One region of the Delftia sp. genome, then DNA from elsewhere that is predicted to be linked to it. Evidence: predicted binding sites of a transcription regulator. Region 1 holds the regulator's gene; the other holds the start of a gene.

Region 1 (7,915 bases):
GGCCGCAGCCTGATGCTGCTGGTCCAGGCCTTCGAGGCTCCGCCCACCGCAGGCTGGCTGATCACCCTGGTCGATATCAGCGATCTGCGCAGCGCCCAGGCCCAGCGCGACCAGGCCATGCAGTTCATCTCGCACGACATCCGGGCGCCCGTGGCATCCATCATCACCTTGCTGGAGATGCAGCGTGGTTCCGTACAAGCGCCCGACCTGGGCATGCTGCTCCCGCGCATCGAAGGCTATGCCCAGGCCTCCCTGCAGCTGGCCGACGATTTCGTGCACCTGGCTCGTGCCCAGCAGCAGGCGCTGCGCCAGCAGCAGCTGGACCTGGGCCTGGTGCTGGACCAGGCCGTGGAAAGCTGCTGGGCCCAGGCCAGCGCCGCCCATGTGCAGCTGGAATTCAGCCTGCCCGAGCAGGAATGCCCCGTGCTGGGCGACCCGGGCATGCTCCACCGCGCAGCCGTCAACCTGATCGGCAACGCCATCAAGTACGGAGCGCACGGGCAACCGGCAAGCGGCGCCACGGTGCAATGCCTGCTGCTGCAGGACGCCGGCCATTGCCGCATCGCCATCCGGGACCACGGACCCGGCATGGATGCGCAGGCCGTCGCCCGCCTGAGCCAGCCCTTCGAGCGCCTGGACCACCATCAGCACCTGGACGGCGCAGGCCTTGGGCTGGCCTTTGTCCGCACCGTGGCTGCACGCCATGGCGGGCAGCTGCAGATAGAAAGCGCGCCAGGCCAGGGAAGCACCTTCAGCATCGTGCTGCCGAAGGCGCAGCAAGCCTGACCGGGGGTGTCATCCCAGCGGATCCCAGCGGATGGCCCGTGAAAACGAAAAAGCCCTGAAGTCTTTCAACTTCAGGGCTTTGCGTTTTTTGGTGCGGCTGGCAGGAATCGAACCCACGACCCCTTGGTTCGTAGCCAAGTACTCTATCCAGCTGAGCTACAGCCGCAACGCTTCGCATTGTAGCAGCGGGTTTTGGAGCTTCCAGGCAAAAGCGCCATATTTCTGCAAAAAACCTGGAAGTCGCATTCAACGGCAGCCGGGCGCAGCCATGCCAGCCGGCAGCGTCGCTCCCAGCAAAAAAGCCTGCCGCCCGGAAAGGCGGCAGGCTTTTTCATACCAATGGATGGTAGGGCCTCCCAGAGTCGAACTGGGCACCAACGGATTATGAGTCCGCTGCTCTAACCAAGCATGAGCTAAGGCCCCTGATTCACCAAGGCAGCGCGGATGCACGCCATGGCAAACGGCTATTGTAGATCCTAACCTGCGCGGCTCAGCGCTTGTGGCTCAGCGCGTTGCTGACCAGCTTGGAGGTGATGTCCACGATCTGGATCATGCGGTCGTAGTGCATGCGGGTGGGGCCGATCACGCCCAGCGTGCCCACCACCTTGCCGTCGAGCTCGTAGGGCGCGCTGACCACGGACAGCTCCTCGAAGGGCACGACCTGGCTTTCGCCCCCGATGTAGATGCGCACACCTTCAGCCTGGCTGGAGAAATCCAGCAGCCTGAGGATCTGGGTCTTTTGCTCGAACAGGTCGAAGGCGCGGCGCAGATTGCCCATGTCGCTGGAGAAATCGCTGACCGACAGCAGGTTGCGCTCGCCCGCGATGACCACGTCCTCCTGGGCACTGGTCATGGCCTCCGTGCCCACGTTGACGGCTGCCTGCATGAGGGTGGCCACCTCGCCGCGCAAAAGCTCGACCTCGCCCTTGAGGCGCTCGCGCACCTCTTCCATGGCCAGGCCTGCGTAGTGGCTGTTGAGAAAGTTCGATGCCTCGATCAGCTGAGAGGCCGAGTAATCCACGTCGGTGAAGATGACGCGGTTTTGCACGTCACCGTCGGGCGAGACGATGATGACCAGAAAGCGCCGCTCCGACAGTCGCACGAATTCGATGTGCTTGAACACCGAGGTGCGGCGCGGCACCAGCACCACGCCCACGAACTGGGAAAGGCTGGACAGCAGGTTGGCGGCGTTGGCGATGACTTTCTGCGGCTGCTCGGGCACGAGCTCGGGCGTCACGATATCTGCACGGTCCGCCGTGAGCATGGTGTCCACGAACAGCCGGTAGCCCCGGGCGGTCGGAATGCGGCCGGCCGAGGTGTGCGGACTGATGATCAACCCCAGGTCTTCGAGGTCAGCCATCACATTGCGTATCGTGGCAGGCGACAATTCAAGCCCCGACGCACGCGACAGGGTCCGCGAGCCCACAGGCTGGCCGTCAGCGATGTAACGCTCGATCAGCGCTTTGAGCAACAACTTGGCACGTTCGTCGAGCATGTGATGATTTTAATGATGTAATTTCCAGAAATGACGTCCACGTTTCGCCACGTTGCCTTGATCGGGAAGTACCACGCTCCCAGCGCAAGCGCCCCGTCCGAGAATGCCAGCAACGCGCTCGAGCGCATTGCGGACTTCCTCAGGCGCCAGGGCTGCGAAGTCGTGCTTGATACCCAATCGGCCCTGCACGCAGGGCTCACAGACTACCCCACCCTCGATGTCGATGGCCTGGGCAGGCATTGCGACCTGGGCCTGGTCGTCGGCGGCGACGGCACCATGCTCGGCGTGAGCCGGCACCTGGCGCAATACGGAACGCCCCTGATCGGGGTGAACCAGGGCCGCCTGGGCTTTGTCACCGACATCGCGCTGGAGGACTTCGAGGCCACGCTCACCCCCATGCTGCAGGGCGAGTACGAAGAGGACCTGCGTCCCCTGATGTGCGCCCGCGTGATCCGCGAGGGCGAATGCGTGTTCGAGGCCCTGGCCATGAACGACGTGGTGGTCAACCGCGGCGGCACCTCCGGCATGGTGGAGTTGCGCATCGAGGTCGGCGGCCGCTTTGTCTCCAACCAGCGCGCCGACGGCCTGATCGTGGCCACGCCCACGGGCTCCACGGCCTATGCGCTGTCCGCCGGCGGGCCGATGATGCATCCGTCCATCCCCGCCTGGGTGATGGCACCCATTGCGCCGCACAACCTGTCCAATCGCCCCATCGTGCTGTCCGATGCCAACGAGGTCACGATCGAAGTCGTGGCCGGGCGCGATGTCAGCGCCAATTTCGACATGCAGTCGCTGGCCTCGCTGCAGCACGGCGACCGCATCCTCGTGAGCCGCGCCCACCACAGCGTGCGCTTTCTGCACCCCAAGGGCTGGAACTACTTCGCCACGCTGCGCAAGAAACTGGGCTGGAACGAGGGAGGCGCCTGACCATGGCGCTCAAGCGCATCGTGCTGCGCGACTTCGTGATCGTGCAGGCCCTGGATCTGGACTGGCATGCGGGCTTCACCGTGCTGACGGGCGAGACCGGCGCCGGCAAATCCATCCTGATCGATGCATTGCAGCTGGCCCTGGGCGCCCGCGCCGACGCCGACGTGGTGCGCGAAGGCTGCCCCCAGGCCGATATCTGCGTGGAGTTCGACGGCTGCGCGCGGCTGCGCCCCTGGCTGGAGGCGGCAGGCCTGGCCTGCGAGGACAACAGCCTGCTGCTGCGGCGCACAGTGGACACCCAGGGCCGCAGCCGCGCCTGGATCAACGGCACACCGGCCACGGCCACGCAGCTGCGCGCACTGGGCGAGCAGCTGATCGACATCCACGGCCAGCATGCCTGGCAAAGCCTCACGCGGCCCGACGCAGCACGCGCGCTGCTGGACGCCTATGCGGGCATAGACAGCCGCGAGGTCCAGGCCTGCTGGAGCCGCTGGAGCCAGGCACGACAAGCCCTGCAGCATGCGCAATCCGCCCAGGACAGCCTGCAGCGCGAACGCGAACGGCTGCAGTGGCAGATCACCGAACTCGACAAGCTGGCCCCGCAGGCCGACGAGTGGGACGAGCTCAATGCCCAGCACACGCGCCTGTCGCATGCCCAGACCCTGATAGACACCGCCCAGACCACGCTGCAGATGCTGGAGGACGACGAGGCCGGCGTGATCACTCCGCTGGGCCGCGCCAGCCATCTGATACAGAACCAGGAACACCTGGAGCCCGAGTTCCAGAACATCGCCGACGTGCTGGCCTCGTGCACGGCCCAGGTGCAGGATGCGCGCCATTCGCTGCAGGCCTATCTGCGCCGCGCCGACCTGGACCCCGAACGCCTGGCCGAGCTGGATGCACGCCTGTCGCTGTGGATGCAGCTGGCGCGCCGCTACCGCCGCACGCCCGATGAGCTGCCGGCACTGCTGGCCGGCTGGCGCCAGGAGCTGCAGCAGCTGGATGCCGCCGTGGACATAGAGGCCCTGCACGCTGCAGAGCAATCCGCGCAGCAGCACTACCAGGCCAGCGCCCGGGTGCTGTCGCAGCAACGCGCCCTGGCTGCGCCGCGCCTGTCGCGCGCCATCACCCAGGCCATGCAGGGCCTGGGCATGGAAGGCGGCCTGTTCGAGGCCGCCCTGTCCACAGCCGATTCTCCCGGTGCCTTTGGCGTGGACAGCGTGGCCTTCCTGGTCGCCGGCCATCCTGGAGCCAGCCCCAAGCCGATTGCCAAGGTGGCGTCGGGCGGCGAGCTGTCGCGCATTTCGCTGGCCATTGCCGTGACCACCAGCGAGCTGGGCGAGGCCGGCACGCTGATCTTCGACGAGGTGGACTCGGGCGTGGGCGGCGCCGTCGCCGAGACCGTGGGCCGCCTCATGCATGCGCTGGGCCGATCGCGCCAGGTGCTGTCCGTCACCCATCTGCCGCAGGTCGCGGCCTGTGCCGACCACCACTATCTGGTGGCCAAGCAGCGCGCAAGGCAGGGCACGCTCAGCACCGTGCAGCCGCTGGACAGCACCGCGCGCGAGGCAGAGCTGGCCCGCATGCTGGGCGGCGAGCGCCAGTCCGAAACCACGATGGCCCATGCCCGCGAAATGCTGGCCATGGCGCGCCAGGCACCCCCGCCCCGCCCGGCGCCGCGCAGGCCCGGCCGGCAGCGGCCGCAGGCCGACGCGCAGCGTACCCGGCCCAAGCCGGGCCGTGCGGCCAACGGCGCGCGCAACACCAATGGAGGCTGATGCCATGTCGCTTGAGATCGTGCTGATCACCGGGATGTCCGGATCGGGCAAATCCGTCGCCCTGCATGCGCTGGAGGATGCCGGCTACTACTGCGTGGACAACCTGCCTCCCGAGCTACTGTCCGCCTTCGTCGAACTGGAGCACGGCCGCCACAGCAACAAGGTGGCCATCGCCATGGATGCGCGCAGCGCCGGGGGATTGCCCCACCTGCCCGGGCAGCTGGAGCGGCTGCAGCGCCAGGGTGTCGTGCCCCACCTGGTCTTTCTGGACGCCACCACGGGCACCCTGGTGCGGCGCTTCTCCGAAACGCGGCGCCGCCATCCTCTGTCGCAAGGGCCTGTCGCCGAGGGCCGCCGCGCCCTGGTGCAGGACATAGAAACCGAGCGCGAACTGCTGGGCGAATTGCGCGAGAAATCGCATGTCATCGACACCAGCCACCTGCGCTCGTCCCAGCTGCAAAGCTATATCAAGGAGCTGATTGCGGCCCCGGTGGGCCAGATGACGCTGGTCTTCCAGTCCTTCGGCTTCAAGCACGGCCTGCCCTCGGATTCCGACTATGTGTTCGATGTGCGCATGCTGCCCAACCCGCACTACGAACCCCAGCTGCGCCCGCTGACCGGCATGGACGCGCCCGTGGCCGAGTTCCTGCGCCAGCAGCCCGGCGTGGACCAGATGCGCCGAGACATCCAGCAGTTCCTGGAGTCCTGGCTGGACATGATGGCCAGCAACCACCGCAGCTATGTCACCGTGGCCATCGGCTGCACGGGGGGCCAGCACCGCTCGGTCTTCCTGGTCGAGGAACTGGCGCGGCACTTCGCCCCGCGCTGGCCCACGCTGTGCCGGCACCGCTCGCTGGACAGCCGGCCCACCCCCAAGCCTGCCGACCTGCTTGCGCACGACATCTGAAGCGCCAGGGTCCGCTCCCGGAGTACTGCGATGCAAGGCATGCCGATGACGAACGCCCCGCGCGTGTTGCTGGTGGAGGACGATCCCGCCATCGCGCGCACCGTCTGCTATGCGCTGGAGCGTGACGGCATCGCCGTGCGCCACTGCCTGCAGCTGGCCGATGCACGCGCGCAATGGCAGGCGCAGCCGCCCGATGCCCTGCTGCTGGACGTGGGCCTGCCCGATGGCAACGGCCTGGACTGGTGCCGCGAACTGCGCCAGGCCGGCGCCGCCGTGCCGCTGCTGGTGCTCAGCGCACGCGGCGAGGAAATGGACCGCGTGCTGGGCCTGGAGCTGGGCGCCGACGACTACCTGACCAAGCCCTTCAGCCCGCGCGAGCTGGTGGCCCGCACCCGCGCCCTGCTGCGCCGTGCGCAGCGCCTGCAGCCCGCGCCCACATCCAGCACAGCGCCGCCGGCAGATGCCCTGTTCAGCATCGATACGCAAGGCCAGCGCGTGCGCATGCAGGGCGTGCCCCTGGAGCTGACGCGGCGCGAGTACCAGCTGCTGCGCTGCCTGCTGGAGCGCCCCGGACGCATCCTGAGCCGCGAGTTCCTGCTCGACAGCATCTGGGGCCAGGACAGCGACAGCACGGACCGCACCGTGGACACCCACGTCAAGACCCTGCGCGCCAAGCTGCGTGCCCAGGTGCCGCAGCAGGACTTCATCACCACCCACCGCGGCATGGGCTACAGCCTGACGCTGCCGGGCTGACGCGCCGCCGCACGCCATGCGCCTCGGACTGCGGCTGTTCTTCGCCTTTTTCGTCATCAACGGCCTGGCCGCATTCTTCGTGCTGCGCGTCTTCATGGTCGAGGTCAAGCCCAGCGTGCGCAAGGTGACCGAGGACACGCTGGTCGAAACCGCCTACGCCCTGGCCGCGCTGGCCAGCGACGACATGGCCAGCGGCGTGCTGCAGCAAAGCCCCGCGGACAGCCGCTTCGCGCACCACATGCAGGCCTATGCCAACCAGACCGTCAAGGTCTGGATCTGGGACACGCGCAAGACCAGCCTGGACATGCGCGTCACCATCACCGACCAGCAAGGCCTGGTGCTGCTCGACTCGGCCGGCCTGGACCAGGGCGCCGACTACTCGCGCTGGCGCGACGTGTACCGCACGCTGCGCGGCGAATACGGCGCACGCACCACGCGCGAGGTGCAGAACGACGAGGCCAGCAGCGTCATGTATGTGTCGGCACCCATCATGGTGGAAGGCCGCATTGCGGGCGTGCTCACGGCCTCCAAGCCCGCGCACTCGGTGCAGAAGATCGTTGACAGCGCGGAAAGCAAGATGCTGCGCGGCGGCCTGCTGTTCCTGCTGCTGTCGGCCGGCGTGGGCTTTGCCGTGACCTGGTGGCTGGTCATCCATGTGCGGCGCCTGCGCAGCTATGCCCAGCAGGTACAGGCGCCCACGCTCAACGAGGCCGCCTCCCCCACCACCGCCCCGCCCATGCCCGAGGCGCCACGCATGCCCGGCGAGCTGGGCGAACTGGCCCGTGCCATGGAGAACATGCGCAGCCGCCTGGAGGGGCGCGACTACATCGAGGGCTATGTGCGCGCCCTCACGCACGAACTCAAGAGCCCCGTGGCCGCCATCCGTGGCGCAGGCGAGCTGCTGCAGGAAGACCTGCCCGCCGCCGACCGCGAGCTGTTCGCGCGCCAGGTGGTGGACCAGTGCCAGCGCCTGCAGAACCTCGTGGACCAGTTGCTGCGCCTGAGCCAGCTGGAGCAGCGCCGCGCCCTGCACGCGCACACGGCCTGCAGCCTGCAGGCCTGTGCCGAACAGGCCATGGCGCAAGTGCACAGCGCAGCGCACCAGCGCCGCATCCGGCTAGTGCTGCACGGCCAGGACAGCAGCGGCCCCTGGGAGCAGGACCTGGTGGTGCTGGCCCTCAGCAACCTGCTGAGCAACGCCATCGACTTCGCCCCCGAAGGCAGCAGCATCCACGTGGACCTGGAGCCCGGCCGCGTCAGCGTGCGCGA
Region 2 (7,915 bases), on a different contig from region 1:
CGCCCGTGAACAGCAGCACGGCCAGGCTGCGCACCGCCAAGCGCCGCCCGCGCCCGCGTGCCGTGCGCGCGGCCTGGGCCAGGGCCACGCTGGCCGGCGTACCGGACAGCGGCTGCAGGCGTGCGCCCATGGCCTCTATGCGCAGCCAGGCGCGCTCATGGTGGGGATGGGATTCGCGCCAGTGCTGCAGGCGCTGCACCAGCATCTCGCGCGTGCCGGCGCTGTGATCATCGGACTGCAGCTCCACCAGCCATTCGGCGGCCTGCTCGCGCACCGCAAGAGGAATGGGCAGGCTCATGCGCCGTCGTCGTCCAGAAAGCAGACTTGCACCACGGCCCGCGCGATATGGCGGCGCACGGTGGGCACGGAAAGGCCCAGTTCAGCCGCGATGTCGGCCTGCCTCATGCCGTCGATCTGCGACAGCAAAAAGGCCTGGCGCACGGGCAGTGGGAGCAGGGCCAGCAGGCGGTCCACCTCGACCAGGGTCTGCAGCACGATGGCGCGGTGCTCGGGGGACTGGGCCACGGCCTCGGGCATGAGGGCCAGGGCGTCCAGATAGGCCTGCTCCACGCAGCGCTTGCGGTAGAGGTTGGCGGCCAGACCCTGGGCAATGGTCATCAGCAGGGCACGCGGTTCGCGAATGGCCTGGATCTCGGCGCCGCTGCGGCCCAGCAGGCGCACATAGGTGTCCTGGGTCAGATCGGCCGCATCAAAGGCATTGCCCAGGCGCTTGCGCAGCCAGCCCAGCAGCCAGCCGTGGTGGTCGGAGTAGAGAGTGGCGACATCGGGAACAAGGGCGCGGTCGGCGGCGGGCATGGGAAAGCGGCACGAGTGAAGCAGGAGGAAAGGCACCGGGGCAATATGCAGCGGCAAACAAGAATGCTTCTTATTTTCATTGTATCCAAATCCTACATCGTCATTGCACCAACCTGCGCACCAACGCCTGAGTGCGGACGCTCGGCGCGAGCACCATCGTGGGCTGATGCCACCTTCGTTGAAACCAGTCGGAGCGACGGCATTGAGTAGACAGGAATCAGCGGTGCAGCGCGAAATGGGGCCTTCGAGGCGAGGCACGGCGCACCGAAGAATCGACTGGCCACTTCCAAACGGTGAAGCGGTCGTCCAACAATGGAAGCCTTCAACGGCAGGTGTTGGTCGTCCCTGTCACTCTCGCTTTGCACAGTGAAGGGCGTAGATCAGCCTGATGCCATCGTTAGAAAGTCTGCAGTTGCCAACTGCTCCGCAGCGATTGCTGCTGCTCACGGCCACCTCGTGACCTATCAGTTGCAGCCACATGGTGGTCATCCAAGCTTCAGGGCTGGCGGCATCGCCAGATGCTTCGCTCCTCATCCGCACCCGACCTGGTGAAGCTCCCCTTTAGGACTGGCCCGTCATCGTGCCACGAAGGCGGAGCTTTTCTCCCTCTGACCACAGAGGTCACCAGACGAGGCCTCGGTCTCGTTCGCGCCTGATCAAGGGCAGTCACTCTGCACGGCTGGCTGATCTTGGGTGCGCTCAGCACCACGGCCAGGGCGCCTTCGATGCGACGTTAGGTCACAGCCCGCAAGGCTGCATGGTGATTCAGCGACAGCCTTTCGCCGGAAGTTCTGTGTGCTCCTGCAGGCCGCGCTTCGCCGCTGGCCAGCGCGGGCGCGCCCCGAAAAAACTAAAGATCAGTGGCGTTCCGCACTCCGCGCCGGATGTGCCGTCTTGCGGCACATCCGGCCCTACCCCTTGAAACCTGGCCGAATTGCCTTATTATTAGCACTCGTTGGGTATGAGTGCTAACAATCCTCTGTCCCACATTGCTTCGAATGCCGGCCCGCCGGGCCGGCAAGTCTTTGTTTCAACTTTGTTGATGATTTAGGAGTTGGTATGAACCTGCGTCCCCTGCACGATCGCGTGATCGTCAAGCGCCTCGAAAACGAAACCAAGACGGCTTCGGGCATCGTGATCCCCGACAACGCCGCCGAGAAGCCCGACCAGGGCGAAGTGCTGGCAGTGGGTCCCGGCAAGAAGAACGACAAGGGTGAAGTGATCGCCCTGAACGTGAAGGTCGGCGACCGCGTTCTGTTCGGCAAGTACAGCGGCCAGACCGTCAAGGTCCATGGCGACGAACTGCTGGTGATGAAGGAAGACGACCTGTTCGCGGTCGTCGAAAAGTAATCCACGCGCTTCGAAACCGCACTTTCCAACTGAATCCGGAGAATTGAAATGGCAGCAAAAGACGTAGTTTTCGGCGGCGAAGCACGCGCCCGCATGGTTGAAGGCGTGAACATCCTGGCCAACGCGGTCAAGGTCACGCTGGGCCCCAAGGGCCGCAACGTGGTGCTGGAGCGCTCCTTCGGCGCCCCCACCGTGACCAAGGACGGCGTGTCGGTCGCCAAGGAAGTGGAACTCAAGGACAAGCTGCAGAACATGGGCGCCCAGCTCGTGAAGGAAGTGGCCTCCAAGACCAACGACATCGCCGGTGACGGCACGACCACCGCCACCGTGCTGGCACAGGCCATCGTCCGCGAAGGCATCAAGTACGTGGCCGCCGGCCTGAACCCCATGGACCTCAAGCGCGGCATCGACAAGGCTGTCGCCGCCCTGGTGGAAGAGCTGAAGAAGCAATCCAAGGCCACCACCACCTCCAAGGAAATCGCCCAGGTCGGCTCGATCTCCGCCAACTCCGACGAATCCGTGGGCAGCATCATTGCCGAAGCCATGGACAAGGTCGGCAAGGAAGGCGTGATCACCGTTGAAGAAGGCAAGTCGCTGGCCAACGAACTCGACGTCGTCGAGGGCATGCAGTTCGACCGCGGCTACCTGTCGCCCTACTTCATCAACAATCCCGAAAAGCAGGTTGCCCTGCTGGACAACCCCTTCGTGCTGCTGTTCGACAAGAAGATCAGCAACATCCGCGACCTGCTGCCCACGCTGGAAGCCGTGGCAAAGGCCGGCCGTCCCCTGCTGATCATTGCAGAAGACGTCGAAGGCGAAGCCCTGGCAACGCTGGTGGTCAACACCATCCGCGGCATCCTGAAGGTTGTGGCTGTCAAGGCTCCTGGCTTCGGCGACCGCCGCAAGGCCATGCTGGAAGACATCGCCATCCTGACGGGCGGCAAGGTCATCGCTGAAGAAGTGGGCCTGGCGCTGGACAAGGTGACCCTGGAAGACCTGGGCCAGGCAGTGCGCATCGAAATCGGCAAGGAAAACACCACCATCATCGACGGTGCTGGCCAAGCTGCTGAAATCGAAGCCCGCGTCAAGCAGATCCGCATCCAGATCGAAGAAGCCACCAGCGACTACGACCGCGAAAAGCTGCAAGAGCGCGTGGCCAAGCTGGCCGGCGGCGTGGCCGTGATCAAGGTCGGCGCTGCCACCGAAGTCGAGATGAAGGAAAAGAAGGCCCGCGTTGAAGACGCCCTGCACGCTACCCGCGCTGCTGTGGAAGAAGGCATCGTGGCCGGCGGCGGCGTGGCTCTGCTGCGTGCCAAGCAAGCCGTGGGCGAACTGAAGACCGGCGACGCCGAGCAGGACGCCGGCATCAAGCTGATCATGAAGGCCATCGAAGCGCCCCTGCGCGAAATCGTGGCCAACGCCGGTGGCGAGCCCTCGGTGGTGGTCAACGCCGTGCTGAACGGCTCGGGCAACTACGGCTTCAACGCCGCCAACGACACCTACGGCGACATGCTGGAAATGGGTATCCTGGACCCGACCAAGGTGACGCGTACGGCCCTGCAGAACGCCGCTTCCGTGGCATCGCTGCTGCTGACGACCGAAGCCATGATCGCCGAGTCCCCCAAGGCTGAAGGCGCCCCCGCCATGCCCGACATGGGCGGCATGGGTGGCATGGGCGGCATGGGCATGTAATTGCCCGCCGCAACCGGGCAGGCCTTGCGCCATGCCCGGTTTGCCCCGCAAGAAAAAGGCCGCCCTCGGGCGGCCTTTTTCATTGCATGAACGCTGTTGCCGATGTCCTCAGGACACGGCCTGGCCCCAGGCCCGGCCCAGGCGCGCCACGGCCTCGGTGATCTGGGGCACGGTGGGCGCCGCATACGACAGGCGCATGCACAGGCCGGCCTGCTGCGCCGCCTCGGCCGGGAAGAAGGCCTTGCCTGGCACATAGAGCACGCCCTGCTCCACAGCGGCCGTGAACAGCGCCCGGGCCAGGGCCTCGGGCTCGCCCGCATGCCGTTGTGGCGGCAGCAGCTGCGCCCAGACGAACATGCCGCCCGCAGGCCGCACGAAGCGGATCTGCTCGCCCAGGGCCGACTGCATGCCCGAGCACAGCGCATCCATGCGCGCCGCGTACTCGGCGCAGGCCTGGGCCAGCTGGGGTGCATAGCGGCCCGAGCGCAGATAGTGCGCGGCGATCATCTGCGCCAGCGGCGAGGTGCACAGGTCGGCCGTCTGCTTGGCGATGGTGCAGCGGCGCAGCAATTGGGCGTCGGCCAGCATCCAGCCGATGCGCAGCGCCGGTGCCACGGTCTTGGACAGGCTGGACAGGTAGACCACGGGGTTGGACTGGGCGCCGCACTGCGCCAGGCCTGTTTCGTAGATCGACGGCTCGCGCTGGCCGGTAAAGCGCAGCTCGCCATAGGGATCGTCCTCGACGATGGCAAAGCCGTGCTGGCGCGCCAGCGCCACCAGGGCCTCGCGCCGCGCCGCGGGCAGCAGCGTGCCGCCCGGGTTGGAGAAGTTGGGCACGGTGTAGAGCAGCTTGGGGCGGCGCGCATGGGGCCACTGCGCCAGCAGGCTGGCCAGGGCACCGGTGTCCAGGCCGTGTTCATCCGTGGGCACGGCCACGACCTGTGCCTGGGCCAGCTTGAGCGTCTGCAGCGTGGCCGGGTAGGCGGGCACCTCGACCAGCACCGGATCGCCAGGCTCCACCAGCACCTTGACCAGCAGGTCGAAGGCCTGTTGCGAGCCCGTGGTCACGATCATGTCGGCCGGCGTGCAGGCAATGCCGCGCGTGGCGCACAGTGCGGCCAGGGCTTCGCGCAGCGGCAGCTGGCCTTCGCTGGCGCCGTACTGCAGGCTGGCGGCAGCGTCCTGCTGCAAAGCGGCCATCGCGGCCTGTTGCAGGCCTTCGGCATCGAACAGGCTGGGCGAGGGATAGCCGCCCGCCAGCGAGAGCATGCCGGGGCGGCTCAGATAGGGAAACAGCTCGCGTATGGGCGAGCCTTCGGGATGTGCGAACAGCGGGTTGAACAGATGGGCGGTGGGCGACTGAATGCCCAGGTCTGCAGTGCTCATGAAGGCCTCTTGCGGCTTTGCAAAAAACAAAGGGGCGCGTGCACAGGCCTGGCGCCTGCGCATGCGCCCCGGGAAAGGGGATACAGGGTGGATGCCGGCCAAAGCCGGCCTCCAGGCAGCCGGTCAGGCCACAGCCTGGGCGGCCTGGGTGCGCAGCGCGCTGCGCAGCTGGTCGATGGAGCGCTGCTGCGCCTGCTCGTACAGCGCGATCTCGTCATGCACGCGGGCACCCAGGTCGGCCTCGAAGGCCTGCTGGGCCGCATGGGCCGCGTACTGCTTTTGCTCTTCGCCGCCCAGGTTGGACTGGAAGATGCCGGCCGCGCTCACGGGCAGGAAGTCCTCGTAGACGATGGGCTCGGCCTGGGCCAGGCCGCGGGCGATCAGGGCGTCCAGGTCCGAGGCGGCGGCCGCGGCGGCCTCGCCTGCGGCCAGGGCGGCGCCCTCATCGCTCAGCGTGAAGCGGTAGAAGGCCAGGTCCTGGCGGCGCAGTTGCTCATGGGTGTCGGGGAAAGCCTCGAAGACCTGGGCCAGGCGGCTGCCGTAGTCGGGTGCGGCACTGCCCGCGCTGCCCATGTCGCGCACCTGGGCCAGCAGCTGGTCGTAGAGCGCGCGGCCCTTGCGCGTGAGCGCAACGCCGCGCTGCTCGATCTCGCCGAAGCGCGCCGTGTGCGAGCCTGCGCCCGTGGCATCGCCGGCGAAACGCACGGTCTCCTTGAGCGCCTTGAAGCTGGTCTGGCGCAGCAGGATGGGGCAGGCGCGGCGCGGCGGGCCTTCGACCACGTCCTTGGCATCCATGCCGCGTGCGGGCATGGCGGCCTGGGCCGCGTCGATGTCCAGGGTGCGCGGCGTCAGGTGGTTGATGTGCGGGCCCTTGAAGCAGACCACGTCGGCGATCAGGCGGTGGGCCTTGTGCAGCGCGTCGTAGGTGGTGCCGTCCACGGTGGACTCGCTGTGCCAGCGGAAGGTCTCCAGCGCCTCGCCGACGAATTCATCGGCCTCGGCATCGGTGAGGCCGCCGTTGGCCTCGGACTGGGCGATCAGCGCCAGCGCGCGCTCGGTGAAGATGTTGCGGCGCGCCAGGATGGCGGCGGCCTGGGCGCGCAGCGCCTCGTCGGCGATCAGGTCCAGGCGCAGCAGCGAGGTGAAGACGCGGAAGGGATTGGCCAGCAGCGCGGCATCGCTGACGGGACGGAAGGCCGTGGAGTGCACGGGCACGCCGGCCACCGACAGGTCGTAGTAGCCCACGGGCTCCATGCCCATGATGGCGAACAGGCGGCGCAGCATGGACAGCTCGGCGGCCGTGCCCACGCGGATGGCGCCGTGGCGCTCCACGCCCAGGCGGGCCAGCTCGCCGCTGCGCTGCATCCGGGCCAGCAGCTCAGGCTCGGCCTGCAGGGTGCGCTGGTTGATGTCGGCCACGAGCTCGATCAGCGTGCCGTACTGGGGCACTTCATCGCGGTACATCTCGGACATGGCGCTGGAAAAGCGCGCGCGGATCTCGTCGGAAGGCACGAAGGCGTTGGCGGACGTAGAGGACATGGTGCTCGTGGGGACTGATGGTGGGGCCGCAGATCAGCCTGCGGCATGGTGAATTCCTGGCACGCATGCTAGGTCTGCGCCTTGAGCCTGGTCAAACGATAATCGGGCCCATAGGTCATTCCCAAACAGAATGCCCCTCCCACGATTGCCCCACCGCCCTCTGCCATGCTGCTGTCCCGCCGTTTCCTGCCCCCCATGTCCCTGCTGTGCGCCTTCGAGGCAGCGGCCCGGCACCAGAGCTTCACGGCAGCTGCGGCCGAGCTGCACCTGACGCAAAGCGCCGTCAGCCGCCAGATCCGAGCGCTGGAGGAGCGGCTGGAGGCAGAACTCTTTGTGCGCGAGCGCCAGACCGTGCGCCTGAGCCCGGCCGGCCAGGCCTATGCGCAGGAAATCCGGGGCGCGCTAATGCGCATCTCCACGGCCACGCTGGGCTTTCGGGCCAACCCGCGCGGCGGCAGCCTGAACCTGGCCATCCTGCCCACCTTCGGCACGCGCTGGCTGGCGCCGCGCCTGCCGCAGTTCTTCAGCGCCCACCCGGGCATCACCATCAACCTGACGACGCGGCTGTCCCAGTTCGACTTCCAGCTCGAAGCCGTGGACGCCGCCATCCATTTCGGCCTGCCGCACTGGCCGGGCGCCGAGCTGGCCTTTCTGATGAGCGAGACCGTGGTGCCTGCCTGCAGCCCCGCCCTGCTGGCCCAGCATGGCTTTGCCCAGCCCCAGGACCTGCTGCAGGCGCCGCTGCTGCACCTGGCCTCGCGCCCCGATGCCTGGCAGCGCTGGCTGTCCGTGCACCATGCGCCCATGGCCGAGGGCCAGGGCATGCTGTTCGACCAGTTCGCCACCGCCGCCCAGGCCGCCATCGCCGGCGTGGGCGTGGCCTTGCTGCCGCGTTTTCTGATCGAGCGGGAACTGGCCCAGGGCGATCTGGTGCGTGCCCTGCCCCATCTGCCCGAGATGGAAAGCGCCGAGCGCTACTACCTGGCCTGGCCCACGAGCCGCGGCAACTACCCGCCGCTGCAAAGCCTGCGCGAGTGGCTGCAGCAGGCGGCCCAGGATTTCATGCGGGACGGCCCGCAGCCCTGACGCCCGCAGCGCCTGCCACCAGCGCCTGCAGCGCCGCCACCGGCAA

What was found. The regulator HrcA, encoded in region 1, represses chaperone genes, less so after heat shock. The targets are predictions, from matches to a motif close to TTAGCACTCNNNNNNNNNGAGTGCTAA.
Region 2: groES (co-chaperone GroES) is a predicted target of HrcA. The motif match lies at 1,762-1,788, and genes of this name have one in related genera.

What each region holds. Positions count from the first base shown of each region.
Region 1 is NZ_JCABYI010000024.1:173,423-181,337, forward strand. Features, by position in the region: gene AC5I49_RS15020 (CHASE2 domain-containing protein) at 1-786, shown strand, start outside; tRNA gene AC5I49_RS15025 (tRNA-Arg) at 876-952, opposite strand; tRNA gene AC5I49_RS15030 (tRNA-Ile) at 1,131-1,209, opposite strand; gene hrcA (heat-inducible transcriptional repressor HrcA) at 1,277-2,281, opposite strand; gene AC5I49_RS15040 (NAD kinase) at 2,312-3,208, shown strand; gene recN (DNA repair protein RecN) at 3,211-4,986, shown strand; gene rapZ (RNase adapter RapZ) at 4,991-5,893, shown strand; gene creB (two-component system response regulator CreB) at 5,924-6,646, shown strand; gene creC (two-component system sensor histidine kinase CreC) at 6,663-7,915, shown strand, end outside.
Region 2 is NZ_JCABYI010000040.1:129,424-137,338, forward strand. Features, by position in the region: gene AC5I49_RS28350 (FecR domain-containing protein) at 1-298, opposite strand, end outside; gene AC5I49_RS28355 (sigma-70 family RNA polymerase sigma factor) at 295-816, opposite strand; gene groES (co-chaperone GroES) at 1,876-2,166, shown strand; gene groL (chaperonin GroEL) at 2,215-3,858, shown strand; gene AC5I49_RS28370 (aminotransferase-like domain-containing protein) at 3,967-5,244, opposite strand; gene hglS (2-oxoadipate dioxygenase/decarboxylase HglS) at 5,368-6,783, opposite strand; gene AC5I49_RS28380 (LysR family transcriptional regulator) at 6,949-7,869, shown strand; gene AC5I49_RS28385 (CobW family GTP-binding protein) at 7,844-7,915, opposite strand, start outside.